Regions from separate parts of the Streptomyces sp. NPDC023157 genome, predicted to be linked through region 1. Evidence: riboswitches for the same ligand, from Rfam matches in the RefSeq annotation. Region 1 holds a riboswitch; each other region holds the start of a gene.

Region 1 (3,199 bases):
GTGGGCTCGGCGACATGGGCGCCGGCGTGCCGGCGGGTGACCACGAAGCCCTCGGACTCCAGGGTGCGCAGCGCCTCGCGGACCGGGACGCGGGAGACCCCGTAGCGGCGCGCGAGCTGCTCCTCCGTCAGCCGGGCGCCCCACGCGAAGACGCCGGAGACGATGTCGTCCCGGATCGCCGTGCATACCGAGTGCGCGGGAACACGCATGTCCGACCTCCGTAGGTGATCCGCGCGAAACCCCGTCGAGTGGCGCCCGCCCTGCGAACTCTCGCGAACTCTATTGCAGGACGCCGGAATTTCCGATGCCACCCGGTAATTGGGGCACGAAAAAGAAGCCCCGGCTCGTTCGAGCCGGGGCTTCTTCACAGAATTCACACCTCAGACCTGGACCCCGCGGGCGCGGAGGTAGGTGATCGGGTTGATGTCCGATCCGTACTCGGCGCTGGTGCGGGCCTCGAAGTGGAGGTGCGGGCCGGTCGAGTTGCCGGAGGAGCCGGAGATGCCGATCTGCTCGCCGGGGGTGACCGTCTGGCCGACGGAGACGCCGATCGAGGAGAGGTGGCCGTACTGGGTGTACGTGCCGTCGTTCATCCGGATGACGATGTTGTTGCCGTACGCGCCGCCCCAGCCGGCCTCGACGACGGTGCCCGAGCCCACGGAGACGACCTGGGAGCCGTAGGCGGCGTGGAAGTCGATGCCGGAGTGGTGGCCGGAGGACCAGAGCGAGCCGCCGGTCTTGTAGCCGGTGCTCACGTACGAGCCGGCGACGGGGAGCTGGAAGGAGCTCAGGCGCTTGCGCTCGGCCTCGCGGGCGGCGCGCTCCTTGGCGGCGCGCAGCTCCTTGGCGCGGGCCTCGGCCTTGCGCTTCGCCTCGGCGGCGGCCTTGACGCGGGCGGCGGTCTCGACCGCCTCCTTCTCCTGCGCGGCGGCCTGGGCGTCGACCCGGTCGGCGAGGGAGTCGGCGGTGATCACCTGGGTGAGGCCGGTGTCTTCCGGGGAGACGGGCTCCGTGTCGGCGGCGAACGCCGGGGAGGCCAGGGTTCCGATGACGCCGGTCGTCGCAAGGGTCGCCACACCGGCGATGCCCACTCCGCGGCGCGCCAGACGGCTCGGACCACGATGCTTCCCGGTGGCACGGGTGAACGCCATGTAGTGGCTGATCCTTTCCTTCCCTCTCGCCTACCGGGTTAGCTGACGGGTTCGGAGCAGGAAGGTCTCCTACGGGCCCCTCCGCTCGCTGAGCGAAGGCGTCCGATTCACCCCAGGGACTGCGATGGGTCCCCGGCTCCCCAGGCTCGCGCCTTACGGGGACTCGGCGATGACTGCCCGTTGCCGCGGATGCGGCGTCGTACTGCGGACGAACAGTCGGGTCGAAGCTAGGCCGATCTTCTGTCAATCGCCAAACAGACACGCTCTTTTGTAAGACATGCCACAGGGCAGAAGATCACACTTCTCAGCAATACGGACAAAAGGGAGGACCCCGACGAACCAGGTCGTCGGGGTCCCCGAACCGGTGTGACAGCGGCTCAGTCAGCCGGTCACGACCGTCACTTCACCGATGCCGAGGGCACGCACCGGCTCCTCGATCTGCGCCGCGTCACCGACGAGCACGGTGACGAGCCGGTCCACCGGGAAGGCGTTGACCACGGCCGCGGTCGCCTCCACCGTGCCGGTCTCGGCGAGGCGCGCGTACAACTGCGCCTGGTAGTCGTCCGGGAGGTGCTGCTCGACCTGGTCGGCGAGCGTGCCCGCGACGGAGGCGGCCGTCTCGTACTTGAGCGGCGCGACGCCCACCAGGTTCTGCACGGCCACATCGCGCTCGGCGTCCGTCAGACCGTCGGCGGCGAGGGTGCGCAGCACCTTCCACAGGTCGTCAAGTGCCGGGCCCGTGTTGGGGGTGTCGATCGAGCCGCTGATGGCGAGCAGCGACGCCCCGTTGCCCTCGCCGTCGGAGCGCAGCACCTGGCCGAAGGCGCGCACGCCGTACGTGTAGCCCTTCTCCTCGCGCAGGACGCGGTCCAGACGGGACGTGAGGGTGCCGCCGAGGCAGTACGTGCCGAGCACCTGGGCCGGCCACACACGGTCGTGGCGGTCGGCGCCGACGCGGCCGATGAGCAGCTGCGTCTGGACGGCGCCGGGGCGGTCCACGATGACGACCCGGCCGGTGTCGTCGGCCGAGACGGACGGCATGCGCCGCCGGTCGGCCGCGGTGCCCGTCCAGGCGCCCAGCGTCTCGGCTAGCACCTTGTCGAGGTCGACGTCAGTGAGGTCGCCGACGACCACGGCGGTGGCCGTGGAGGGGCGCACGTACGCGTCGTAGAAGGCGCGGACGGCGGCGGCGTCGATCGCGGCGACGGTCTCCTCGGTGCCCTGACGCGGCCGGGAGGCGCGCGCGGAGGCCGGGAACAGCTCCTTGGAGAGCTGCTTGGCCGCTCGGCGGGCCGGGTTGGCCGACTCGTGCGGGATCTCGTCCAGCCGGTTGCGCACCAGCCGCTCGACCTCGGACGCGTCGAACGCGGGGGCGATCAGCGCCTCGGAGAGCAGGCCGAGCGCCTTGGGCAGCCGGGAGACCGGGACCTCCAGGGAGACCCGTACGCCCGGGTGGTCGGCGGCCGCGTCGAGGGTGGCGCCGCAGCGCTCCAGCTCGGCGGCGAACTCCTCGGCGGTGTGCTGGTCGGTGCCTTCGGACAGGGCGCGGGCCATGATCGTGGCCACGCCGTCCAGGCCCTCGGGCTCAGCGTCCAGCGGGGCGTCGAGGGAGATCTCGACGGCCACGACCTGCTGGCCGGGGCGGTGGCAGCGCAGCACGGTCAGCCCGTTGTCCAGGGCGCCGCGCTCCGGGGCGGGGAAGGCCCAGGGCGTGGCCTCGCCCGGCTGGGGCTGCGGGTGGAAGGTCATGCTCGTCAAAGACGCGGCAGCGTCGGTCACTGGTCCGCTCCCTCTTCCTCGTCGCTGTCGGCGTCGTCGCCGTCGGCGCCCACCGGTTCGTAGACCAGCACGGCGCGGTTGTCCGGGCGCAGGGTGGCCTTGGCGACCTCCTGCACCTCCTCGGCACTGATGTCGAGGACCCGGTGCACGGCGGTCAGCGCGAGCTGCGGGTCGCCGAACAGCACCGCGAAGCGGCACAGTTCGTCGGCGCGGCCCGCGACCGTGCCGAGGCGGTCCAGCCACTCGCGCTCCAGCTGCGCCTGCGCGCG
Region 2 (3,199 bases), on a different contig from region 1:
ACGGCGTCCAGGGTCTCGGTCAGCGAGCCGATCTGGTTGACCTTGACCAGGAGGGCGTTCGCGGAGCCCTCCTCGATGCCGCGGGCGAGGCGCTCCGGGTTGGTGACGAACAGGTCGTCGCCGACCAGCTGCACCTTGGCGCCCAGCTTGTCGGTGATGACCTTCCAGCCGGCCCAGTCGTCCTCGAACAGCGGGTCCTCGATGGAGACCAGCGGGTACGCGGAGACGAGCTCCTCGTAGTACTCGGTCATCTCGGCGGCCGAGCGGGACTTGCCCTCGAACTCGTACTTGCCGTCCTTGTAGAACTCGGAGGCGGCGCAGTCGAGCGCGAGCGCGATGTCCTTGCCCGGGACGTAGCCGGCCTGCTTGATGGCCTCGAGGATGAGGTCGAGCGCGGCGCGGTTGGAGTCCAGGTTCGGGGCGAAGCCGCCCTCGTCGCCGAGGCCGGTGGACAGACCCTTGTCCTTCAGGACCTTCTTGAGGGTGTGGTAGACCTCGGTGCCCCAGCGCAGGGCCTCGGAGAAGGACTCCGCGCCGATCGGCGCGATCATGAACTCCTGGATGTCCACGTTGGAGTCGGCGTGCGAGCCGCCGTTCAGGATGTTCATCATCGGAACGGGCAGCAGGTGCGCGTTCGGGCCGCCGAGGTAGCGGAAGAGCGGCAGGTCCGAGGCCTCGGAGGCGGCGTGCGCGACGGCGAGGGAGACGCCGAGGATGGCGTTGGCGCCGAGCGAGGACTTGTCCGGGGTGGCGTCCAGGTCGAACATCGCCTGGTCGATCAGACGCTGCTCGGTGGCGTCGTAGCCGACGAGCTCCGGGCCGATCTGCTCGATGACCGCGAGGACGGCCTTCTCGACACCCTTGCCCTGGTAACGGTTGGGGTCACCGTCGCGGAGCTCAAGGGCCTCGAACGCACCGGTGGAGGCACCGGACGGCACGGCAGCACGACCGGTGCTGCCGTCGTCGAGGCCGACCTCGACCTCGACCGTGGGGTTGCCTCGGGAGTCCAGGATTTCCCGGGCTACGACGACGTCGATGGACGGCACGAGCATCTCCTTCTGGGATGTGACGCTGGTTGTGACGCATGCGGCAAGGTCTCGTTCGCCTTGCGACAAGAGCCTAACCGGCTCCGGGGCTCCGGCCAGCCGGACGCCCGCCCCCTGGGACGAAAAAGGACCCAAGGGCACGCATCTGAGGACGAAAGACCCATTACTACTGATCAGTAGGGGCCTGAACGGGGAAACCCCGGTCCGGAGCGCACGGGGGAAGGGCGCTCCGGACCGGGGTGGTCACCGCGGGTGGGTCGTCAGGCTCACTTGAGGTGGAGCTGCTGGCCCGGGTAGATCAGGTCGGCGTTGTCGACGACGTCCTTGTTCAGCTCGAACAGCTTGGCCCAGCCGCCCTTGACGCCGTGCGCCTGGGCGATCTTGCTGAGGGTGTCGCCGGCGACGACCTTGTACTCGCCGTCGCCCTTCTTCACCTTCTTGCCGGTCGGAGTGGTGACCGTCTTCTTGGAGACGTTCTTCTTCGACGTGGTCTTCGGCGCCTGGCGCTGCTCGCTGCGGGTCGTCGGCTGCTCGGTGGAGCGCTTCGACGAGGAGGAGGAGGAGGACGACGACGAGGACGAGGAGCTGGAGCTCGACGAGCTGGAGGAGCTCGACGAGGCGGAGCCGCCGTCGTAAGCGGCGTTGGAGAGGCCCACGCCACAGCTCGGCCACGCGCCCTTGCCCTGGCCGGCCAGGACCTTCTCGGCGATGGCGATCTGCTGCGACTTCGACGCCTGGTTGGCGGTCGCGGCGTAGGCGGTGCCGCCGTACGCGGCCCAGGTGGAGGCCGAGAACTGCAGGCCGCCGTAGTAGCCGTTGCCGGTGTTGATGGACCAGTTGCCGCCGGACTCGCACGCGGCGACGGCGTCCCACTCGGAGGTGGTGGCGGCCGAGGCGGTGCCCGCGGCCATCAGCGGGGCGGCGACGGCGACACCGGTGACGCCGACGAGCGTGGCGACGCGGGTGGCCTTGGAGGGACGGCGGTGTTTGCCCTTGTTACCGGAAAACAGCATGGGAATTCTCCTCACCGACGCCTACGAGGTGAGCTGTCGGGTTCGGACCTGATGAGTTGTCCGGCCGCGTGTCCTTGCACGCGGCTTCACCCCAAGCCGATCGTCGGCCGTCTGTCTCAACGGCCGGGGCCGGCACTTACCTTGGGTCCCCCGCTCCTGCCTTCGGCGCTTGCGCGACGACTTCCCGTCGGCCGGCGGCAGGATTCGGCGTACCGGCGACGGGGCCCGCGGTGGCGAGCGGTCATGACCGTAGACATAGACCCGGGGGAAGTTCAAAGACCATCAACCCGGAAATATCGCCCCTACTTGCTCCCCCGAGAGGGGCGTTTGCGCAGGTGAGGGGCGACACGAGCAAACTTTGCGGACGTGACACGCCAGTTCGGCAAGAGAGACCCATGTCTCACTTACTCATAACGGACATTCAGCTACGAACCACTACGGCGCCGCGACGGGTTCGGCCTTCAACTCAAGGCTCTGACCAGGGATGATGAGGTCCGGGTCGGTGCCGACCGTCTTCTTGTTGGCGTCATAGAGGGCGGCCCAGCCGCCGGGCAGCGCGTTCTGCTGTGCAATGTCCGACAGACTGTCACCCGGCTTGACGGTGTATTCGTCAGCCTTGCCCGAGTTGTCCGCCTTCTCCCCGGCGACCGCGCTCTCCGCCGAGCCCTTACCGTCGGTCACGTCACCCGTCGACCCGTCACCCGGGGCCGCGTGCCGCCCGGATTCGGGCGTGGTGTCTGAGTTGCCCGAATCCTCCGACGCGGCGTCACCGCGGTGCTTGCCCGTACCGGGGGAGGCCGGATCCGTCGTACCGGGCGTACCGGGCATACCGGGCGCGCCCGAGGTGTCCGGCGTGCCGGGCGTGACCGGCGTGCCCGGTGTCGCGGAGCCGTCGGGGCCGGCCGGGGTCGCGGGCGCGGTCGTGGCGCCGCCCGACGGGGCCGTCGGGGTCACGGGCGCGGCCGGGGTGGCCGGGGTCGTGGTGGTCGCCCCGGGGCCGGCCGGGCGGCCGTCGGTCCGGTTGGACTCGGCGACCGGGCCCGTGGACGCCTTGGGCTTGACGGCGGACCCCGGGGAGACCGCGGGCTTCCTGCCGTCGTTCGTCAGGCCGGCGATCGGCGCGCAGGTGGCCCACTGGGT
Region 3 (3,199 bases), on a different contig from region 1:
GGTCGCGAACGCGGCCCGCAGATACTCCACCCGCGCGTCGAAGAGCGGGCTCAGCAGCTCCATCACCTCGGGCGACATGGCGTCCTCGGCGGTGGAGCTGCGCTGCACCTTGTAGCGGCGGTGCGGCTCGTTCGACTTCACGTAGTCCGCCTCGATCGCCTCGCGCTCGACGCCGAGGGCGAGCAGCGTGATCGCGATGGACAGACCGGCGCGGTCCTTGCCGGCGGCACAGTGCATCAGGGCCGGGACGCTCTCCTCGGCCATCGCGTGCAGGACGCGGCTGTGCTCGGCCGTCCGCTCCACGATCATCTTCCGGTACGAGTCGGACATCCGGGCCGCGGCCTTGCCGTCGCCCAGGATCCCGCGCAGCTGCGTCAGGTCGCCCGAACGCACCAGCTTCCAGAACTCCTTGCCGTCGGCCGGGTCGTTGAGCGGTATGTTCACGTTCCGCACGCCGGGCAGCTCCACGTCCGCCCCCTCCATGCGCCGGTCGGCCTCGTTGCGGAAGTCGAAGACGGTGTGCAGGGCGAGGGTGGCGAGAAACGTCGCGTCCTCCGGCGTGGCGTGCGCCAGGTGACCGCTGCGGAAGAGGCGTCCGGCGCGCACGCTCCGTCCGTCCACCGTCGGCAGTCCGCCGAGGTCGCGGAAGTTGCGTACGCCGGTCAGCTCGGGCTCGGTCGTCGTCTGCGTCACGGATGCTCCTGGTCTCGAGATCGGTTCCTGAGGCAATCATCCAGGTGAGAGGCCCCGACCGCACCCCCTCGGGCTGGAATGAGCATTCTGTCCGAATTGAACCCTTAGGGGTAACGCGCCCTGATACCGGGGGAGATGGGATTCGGTGCGTGAGCAGCGTCATAGACGTGACGGACCGTGCCTGATCGTCTTTTCCAAATTCCCTTCCGGAAAGGGAAATCGAGGGACCGTCATCCACGGAGGGTGACCGCAATTCCGGCCGGAAATCGCACCTGAGTCACTGTCGGGAAATCGGTGGCTTGTTCACGCCCACCCGCCTCGTCTAGCGTCGCGCTCAATCCGGACGGACCGCCTAATCCTGCCGCCGCCCGGAATCCGCACACCACCCGTACAAGGCAGGAGCGGGGGACCCAGGTAGTACGCCGATCCCTCGAAGAAGGACGGCTCGGGGTGAAGTCGCGCGCAACGCGACCGGACATCTCCAGTCCGAACCCGACAGCTCACCTCGCAGGCGACGGAGAGGAAATCGCCATGCCCGCGAAGGGTAAGCACCGCCGTCCCAAGGTCAACCCGATCACCCGCGGGTTCGTCGCCGCCGGTACCGGTGGCGCCGTCGTCGTCCTGCCGCTCATCGGCGCGACCGGCGCGCACGCCGCCGAGCAGGCCGCCCCGACCGCGAAGGCCCCGCAGGCCGTCGCCGCCGCGGCCCCCGCCCAGGCCCCGGCCGCCGCGCCCGCCGCCGCCCCGAGGGCGTACACCGTCGTCCGCGGCGACTACCTGTCCAAGATCGCCGGCGAGCACCACCTGGCCGGCGGCTGGCAGAAGCTCTACCGCGACAACCGCCAGGTCGTCGGCGAGGACCCCTCGCTGATCCTCCCCGGCATGAAGCTCACCCTCGGCGCCAAGAGCACCGCCAAGGCCCACGCGCCGAAGGCGACCGCCCCCGAGCGCGGCGCGCAGAGCACCGGCGACGACACGCGCGCCTCCCGCGGCAGCGAGCGCTCCTCGGCCGCCGCCACCTCGACGGCTTCCTCCTCGTCCGCCTCGTCGGCCTCGTCCTCCTCTTCGTCGTCCTCCTCGGCCGGCCAGACCTCCTCCTCCGGCTGGGTCACCCCCATCGCCGGCGGCGCCGTCTCCACCCCGTACCGGGCCTCCGGCTCGATGTGGTCCTCCGGCTACCACACCGGTGTCGACTTCATCGCCTCCACCGGCACCACCGTCCGCGCGGTCGGACCCGGCACCGTCTACTCGGCCGGCTGGGGCGGCGCGTACGGCAACCAGGTCGTCATCCAGCACGCCGACGGCACCTTCTCGCAGTACGGGCACCTCTCCTCGCTCTCCGTCTCCGCCGGCCAGACGGTCAGCGGCGGCCAGCAGATCGGCCTGTCCGGCGCGACCGGCAACGTCACCGGACCGCACCTGCACTTCGAGATGCGCACCGGGCCGGAGTACGGCTCCGACATCGACCCGCTGGCCGTCCTGCGCCAGCACGGCGTCAGCATCTGACGCGTCTGAGACATCTGGGGCATCTGTCCCATAGAACTCACCGGTTCACCCCGGAGGCCCGGCACCCCTGTGCCGGGCCTCCGGCGTATTCCGGCTTGGTGGAATCTTTATCGGTGGCATATGTCACCTGTCGTCAACCCCTCCTTACGGTCGCGTAGGTCACATCCATAAGGGAAAGATGTGCTCCCGTGGCAGACGATTCGAGAACAAGAGACAAGAACGCATTCGGGTCGTACGCGGCGATCGGTGACAGCTTCACGGAGGGCGTCGGCGACCCCGGCCCCGACGGGACGTACGTCGGATGGGCGGACCGGTTCGCGGTCCTGCTCGCCGACCAGCTGCCGGAGAACGACGCCTTCCGCTACGCCAACCTGGCGGTGCGGGGGCGCCTTCTCGACCAGATCGTCGCGGAACAGGTCCCCCGGGCGAAGGAACTCGCCCCCGACCTGGTGACCTTCTGCGCCGGCGGCAACGACATCATCCGCCCCGGGACCGACCCCGACGACGTGGCCGAGCGCTTCGAGCGCGCGGTCGCCGACCTGACCTCCGCCGTGGGCACCGTCATGGTGACGACCGGCTTCGACACGCGCGACGTGCCCGTCCTGAAGCACCTGCGCGGGAAGATCGCCACCTACACCGCCCACGTCCGGGCCATCGCCGACCGCTACGACTGCCCGGTGCTCGACCTGTGGTCGCTGAAGTCGGTCCAGGACCGGCGCGCCTGGGACGACGACCGGCTCCACCTGTCGGCCGAGGGGCACACCCGGGTCGCGCTGCGCGCCGCCCAGGTCCTCGGCCTTCCGGTGCCGGCCGACCCGGACCAGGCCTGGCCGCCGCAGCCCCCGCGCGGCACCCTGGAGGTCCGCAAGGACGACATCCACTGGGCGAAGGAGTACCTGGTCCCGTGGATCGGGCGCCGGCTGCGCGGCGAGAGCTCCGGGGACCACGTCGAGGCCAAGCGCCCCGACCTCATGCCTCTCTAGGAGACGTCCGAGGGGGA
Region 4 (3,199 bases), on a different contig from region 1:
TTCTCCACGCTGACGACGTTCCTCACGGGCGTCGCCGCCGTCCTCGCCAGCATCGGCCTGCACCTCTACAACGGCACGGTCAGCCATATCTCCTCGCTCACCGAGACGCTGACCGTCCTCACCGTCGCGGCGCTCGCCATGCTGATCAATCGGGTGGTGCGGCGCAGCGGCGAGCGGCTCGCGTCGGCGCGGGTGATCGCGGCGACGGCGCAGAAGGCGGTGCTCCCGACGCCCGCCGCGCGGATCGGCGGGCTGCAGGTCGCGGCCCGGTACGAGGCGGCGCAGGCCGACGCGTTCATCGGCGGCGATCTGTTCGCCGTCCAGGACACCCCCTACGGGGTACGGCTGGTCGTCGGCGACGTGCGGGGCAAGGGGCTCGACGCGGTGGAGGCCGTCGCCGTGGTCATCGGCGCCTTCCGGGAGGCCGCCGAGCTGGAGCCGACGCTGGAGGGCGTGGCGCAGCGGCTGGAGCGGGCGCTGGACCGCGAGGGCACGCGGCGGGACGGGCTCGACGCCTTCGAGGGGTTCACGACGGCGGTCCTCGCGGAGATCCCGCGCGGGGACGGCGGCGGTGTCGTGCGGGTCGTGAACCGGGGGCACCCGGAGCCGCTGCTGCTGTACGGGGACGGCGGGCTCGACCGGCTGCGGCCGACAGAGGCCGCGCTGCCGCTGGGGATGGGGGAGCTGGCGGTGTGGCCCGACCGGGCCGACGAGACGCCGTACCCGGCGGGCGCGACGCTGCTGCTCTACACGGACGGCCTCTCGGAGGCGCGGGACGCGCGGGGCGTCTTCTACGATCCGGCGGAGCGGCTCGCGGGGCGGCTCTTCCCCGGCCCGGAGGAGCTGCTGGACGCGCTGGTGGCGGATGTGCGGCGGCACACCGGCGGGGGCTCGAACGACGACATGGCGCTGCTCGCGGTGAGCCGCCCGGCGGCGGGGCAGCCGGAGCGGCGCCGGACGATGCCGGTGGTGCCGCCGGGGCAGAGCGCGGAGGTGGGTCCTGCGGCGTCTCCTGCGGTGCCTCCGACGGCGGCCCCCAGGGTGCCTCCGGAGGCGCTTCGGGAGGATGGTGACGGGACGTAGTCGAGGGGTGTCGCTCCGATAACAATTGATGCAACGTCAGATTCCCGGTGTGACGCGGATCCTGTCTGACCGGGGGTCAACTCGGGCCATTCCCTCTCAATTCAGCTAATGATCAAGGGGGACGGCTTGGAATCGGGAGGCCGTGTCTATTAACGTTCGATAACGCAGCGCGGTCGTCACAGCCGTCGCAAGAGACGGCACCGTGCGCGCGCGCCGAATCCCGCAAGGGAACCGGGGAACCACCACTTGGGGTGAATCGGGCCACGTCGCACCCGTGCGGCACACCCGTAGGAGACCTTCCTGCTCCGAACCCGTCAGCTAACCCGGTAGGCGAGAAGGAAGGAAAGGAGAGCGCCTCCGTGGCGTCCAACACCCCTGCTCCCGAAGCCCCCTTCGACTCTTTCGGCGCCCATGGCGCCGCGGGCGCGGGCGGGGAGGAATGGAACCCCACCGAGGACTCGCTGCGGGCCCAGAACCGCTCCGGCGGCCGGCACCGGGTCGTCAAGCAGCGCTCCAACTTCGCCCGCTCCTCCACCGTCCTCGGTGTCGGCGTCATCGCCGCCGTCGGCGCGGGCGGCCTGGCCACCGCGCAGGACAAGCCCCCGGTCGCCATAGCCCTGCCGGACCTCGACCTGCCCGACGCCTCCGAACTCCCCGGCATCGGCGACCTGATCGGCGGCAAGGACAAGAGCGCCGGCGACAGCGCCCAGGTCACGAACAACGCGCAGCCGCTCACCGCCCTCACCTACCTCGCGCCCGAGGACAGCACCTCCGCCGACGCGCCCGCGGGGACCAAGCAGCAGGCCGCCGACGCCGGCGAGGCCCTGCGCGCCCGCATCCTCCAGCAGGCCGAGCAGCAGCAGGCCGCCGCCGACACCGCAGAGAAGGAGGCGGCGCAGAAGGCCGCCGCCGAGAAGGCGGCGACGGAGGCCGCGGCCAAGGCCGACGCGGCGGAGAAGGCGGCGGCCGAGGCGAAGAAGAAGGCCGACGCGGAGGCCGCGGCGAAGGCCGAGGCCGAGCGCCTGGCCAAGCTGGCCGCCAGCTACTCGCTGCCCACCTCCTCGTACACGCTGACCTCCACCTACGGCGAGGCCGGCTCGATGTGGTCCTCCGGCTACCACACCGGCCTGGACTTCGCCGCGCCCACCGGCACCCCGGTCAAGGCCGTCCACAGCGGCACCGTGAAGTCGGCCGGCTGGTCCGGCGCGTACGGCTACCGCATCGTCCTGGAGCTCGAGGACGGCACCGAGATCTGGTACTGCCACCTGTCCTCGATGACGGTCGGCGCGGGCCAGTCCGTCGGCACCGCCGACACCATCGGCCGGGTCGGCGCCACCGGCAACGTCACCGGGCCCCACCTCCACCTGGAGGTCCACACCCCGTCCGGCGGCGGCATCGACCCGGCGGGCTGGCTGCGCTCGAAGGGCCTCAGCCTCTGACGTCCGGACGGACGTCCCCCGCGGAAGCGGAATAGGCCCGGTCGCGCGGAGGGTTGATCACTCCATGACTTCTCTCCGCAAGCTGGGCTCCTCCGACCTGCACGTCTTCCCGCTCGCCCTCGGCGGCAACGTCTTCGGCTGGAGCGCCGACGAGGCGCAGTCCTTCGCCGTCCTCGACGCGTACACCGCCGCGGGCGGCAACTTCGTCGACACCGCCGACGTCTACTCCGCGTGGGCCGAGGGCCACGAGGGCGGCGAGTCCGAGACCGTCATCGGCCGCTGGCTCGCCTCCCGCGGCAAGCGCGCCGACGTCCTCGTGGCGACCAAGGCCGGCGCCCACCCCCGCTACAAGGGGCTGAGCGCGACCACCATCAAGGGCGCCGCCGAGGAGTCGCTGCGCCGCCTCGGCACCGACTACGTCGACCTCTACTACACGCACTTCGACGACGAGTCCGTGCCCGTCGAGGAGATCGTCACCGCGCTCGACCAGCTGGTGAAGGACGGCAAGGTCCGGGCCGTCGCCGCCTCCAACATCTCCCCGGAGCGGCTGCGCGCCTCCCTCGACTTCGCCGAGGCCGAGGGGCTCACCCGCTACGTCGCCCTCCAGCCGCACTACAACCTGGTCTCCCGCGAGACCTACGAGGGCGCCCTCCTGGAGACCGCCGAGCAGGCCGGCC

What was found. Region 1 has a riboswitch for cyclic di-AMP ahead of ACZ3ZE_RS26170 (M23 family metallopeptidase). Riboswitches for the same ligand answer to the same signal wherever they lie in the genome.
Region 2: another riboswitch for cyclic di-AMP. It lies ahead of ACZ3ZE_RS33575 (transglycosylase family protein); the one in region 1 lies ahead of ACZ3ZE_RS26170 (M23 family metallopeptidase).
Region 3: another riboswitch for cyclic di-AMP. It lies ahead of ACZ3ZE_RS09450 (M23 family metallopeptidase); the one in region 1 lies ahead of ACZ3ZE_RS26170 (M23 family metallopeptidase).
Region 4: another riboswitch for cyclic di-AMP. It lies ahead of ACZ3ZE_RS21905 (M23 family metallopeptidase); the one in region 1 lies ahead of ACZ3ZE_RS26170 (M23 family metallopeptidase).

What each region holds. Positions count from the first base shown of each region.
Region 1 is NZ_JBVHIL010000007.1:365,325-368,523, forward strand. Features, by position in the region: gene ACZ3ZE_RS26165 (GntR family transcriptional regulator) at 1-209, opposite strand, end outside; gene ACZ3ZE_RS26170 (M23 family metallopeptidase) at 381-1,151, opposite strand; cyclic di-AMP (ydaO/yuaA leader) riboswitch at 1,164-1,330, opposite strand; gene ACZ3ZE_RS26175 (M16 family metallopeptidase) at 1,533-2,900, opposite strand; gene ACZ3ZE_RS26180 (M16 family metallopeptidase) at 2,927-3,199, opposite strand, start outside.
Region 2 is NZ_JBVHIL010000011.1:150,010-153,208, reverse strand. Features, by position in the region: gene eno (phosphopyruvate hydratase) at 1-1,046, opposite strand, end outside; gene ACZ3ZE_RS33575 (transglycosylase family protein) at 1,313-2,059, opposite strand; cyclic di-AMP (ydaO/yuaA leader) riboswitch at 2,063-2,237, opposite strand; gene ACZ3ZE_RS33570 (transglycosylase family protein) at 2,495-3,199, opposite strand, start outside.
Region 3 is NZ_JBVHIL010000002.1:859,387-862,585, reverse strand. Features, by position in the region: gene ACZ3ZE_RS09455 (tyrosine-protein phosphatase) at 1-693, opposite strand, end outside; cyclic di-AMP (ydaO/yuaA leader) riboswitch at 1,067-1,222, shown strand; gene ACZ3ZE_RS09450 (M23 family metallopeptidase) at 1,225-2,199, shown strand; gene ACZ3ZE_RS09445 (SGNH/GDSL hydrolase family protein) at 2,388-3,182, shown strand; gene ACZ3ZE_RS09440 (STM4011 family radical SAM protein) at 3,179-3,199, opposite strand, start outside.
Region 4 is NZ_JBVHIL010000005.1:685,159-688,357, forward strand. Features, by position in the region: gene ACZ3ZE_RS21900 (PP2C family protein-serine/threonine phosphatase) at 1-1,083, shown strand, start outside; cyclic di-AMP (ydaO/yuaA leader) riboswitch at 1,285-1,430, shown strand; gene ACZ3ZE_RS21905 (M23 family metallopeptidase) at 1,443-2,522, shown strand; gene ACZ3ZE_RS21910 (aldo/keto reductase) at 2,587-3,199, shown strand, end outside.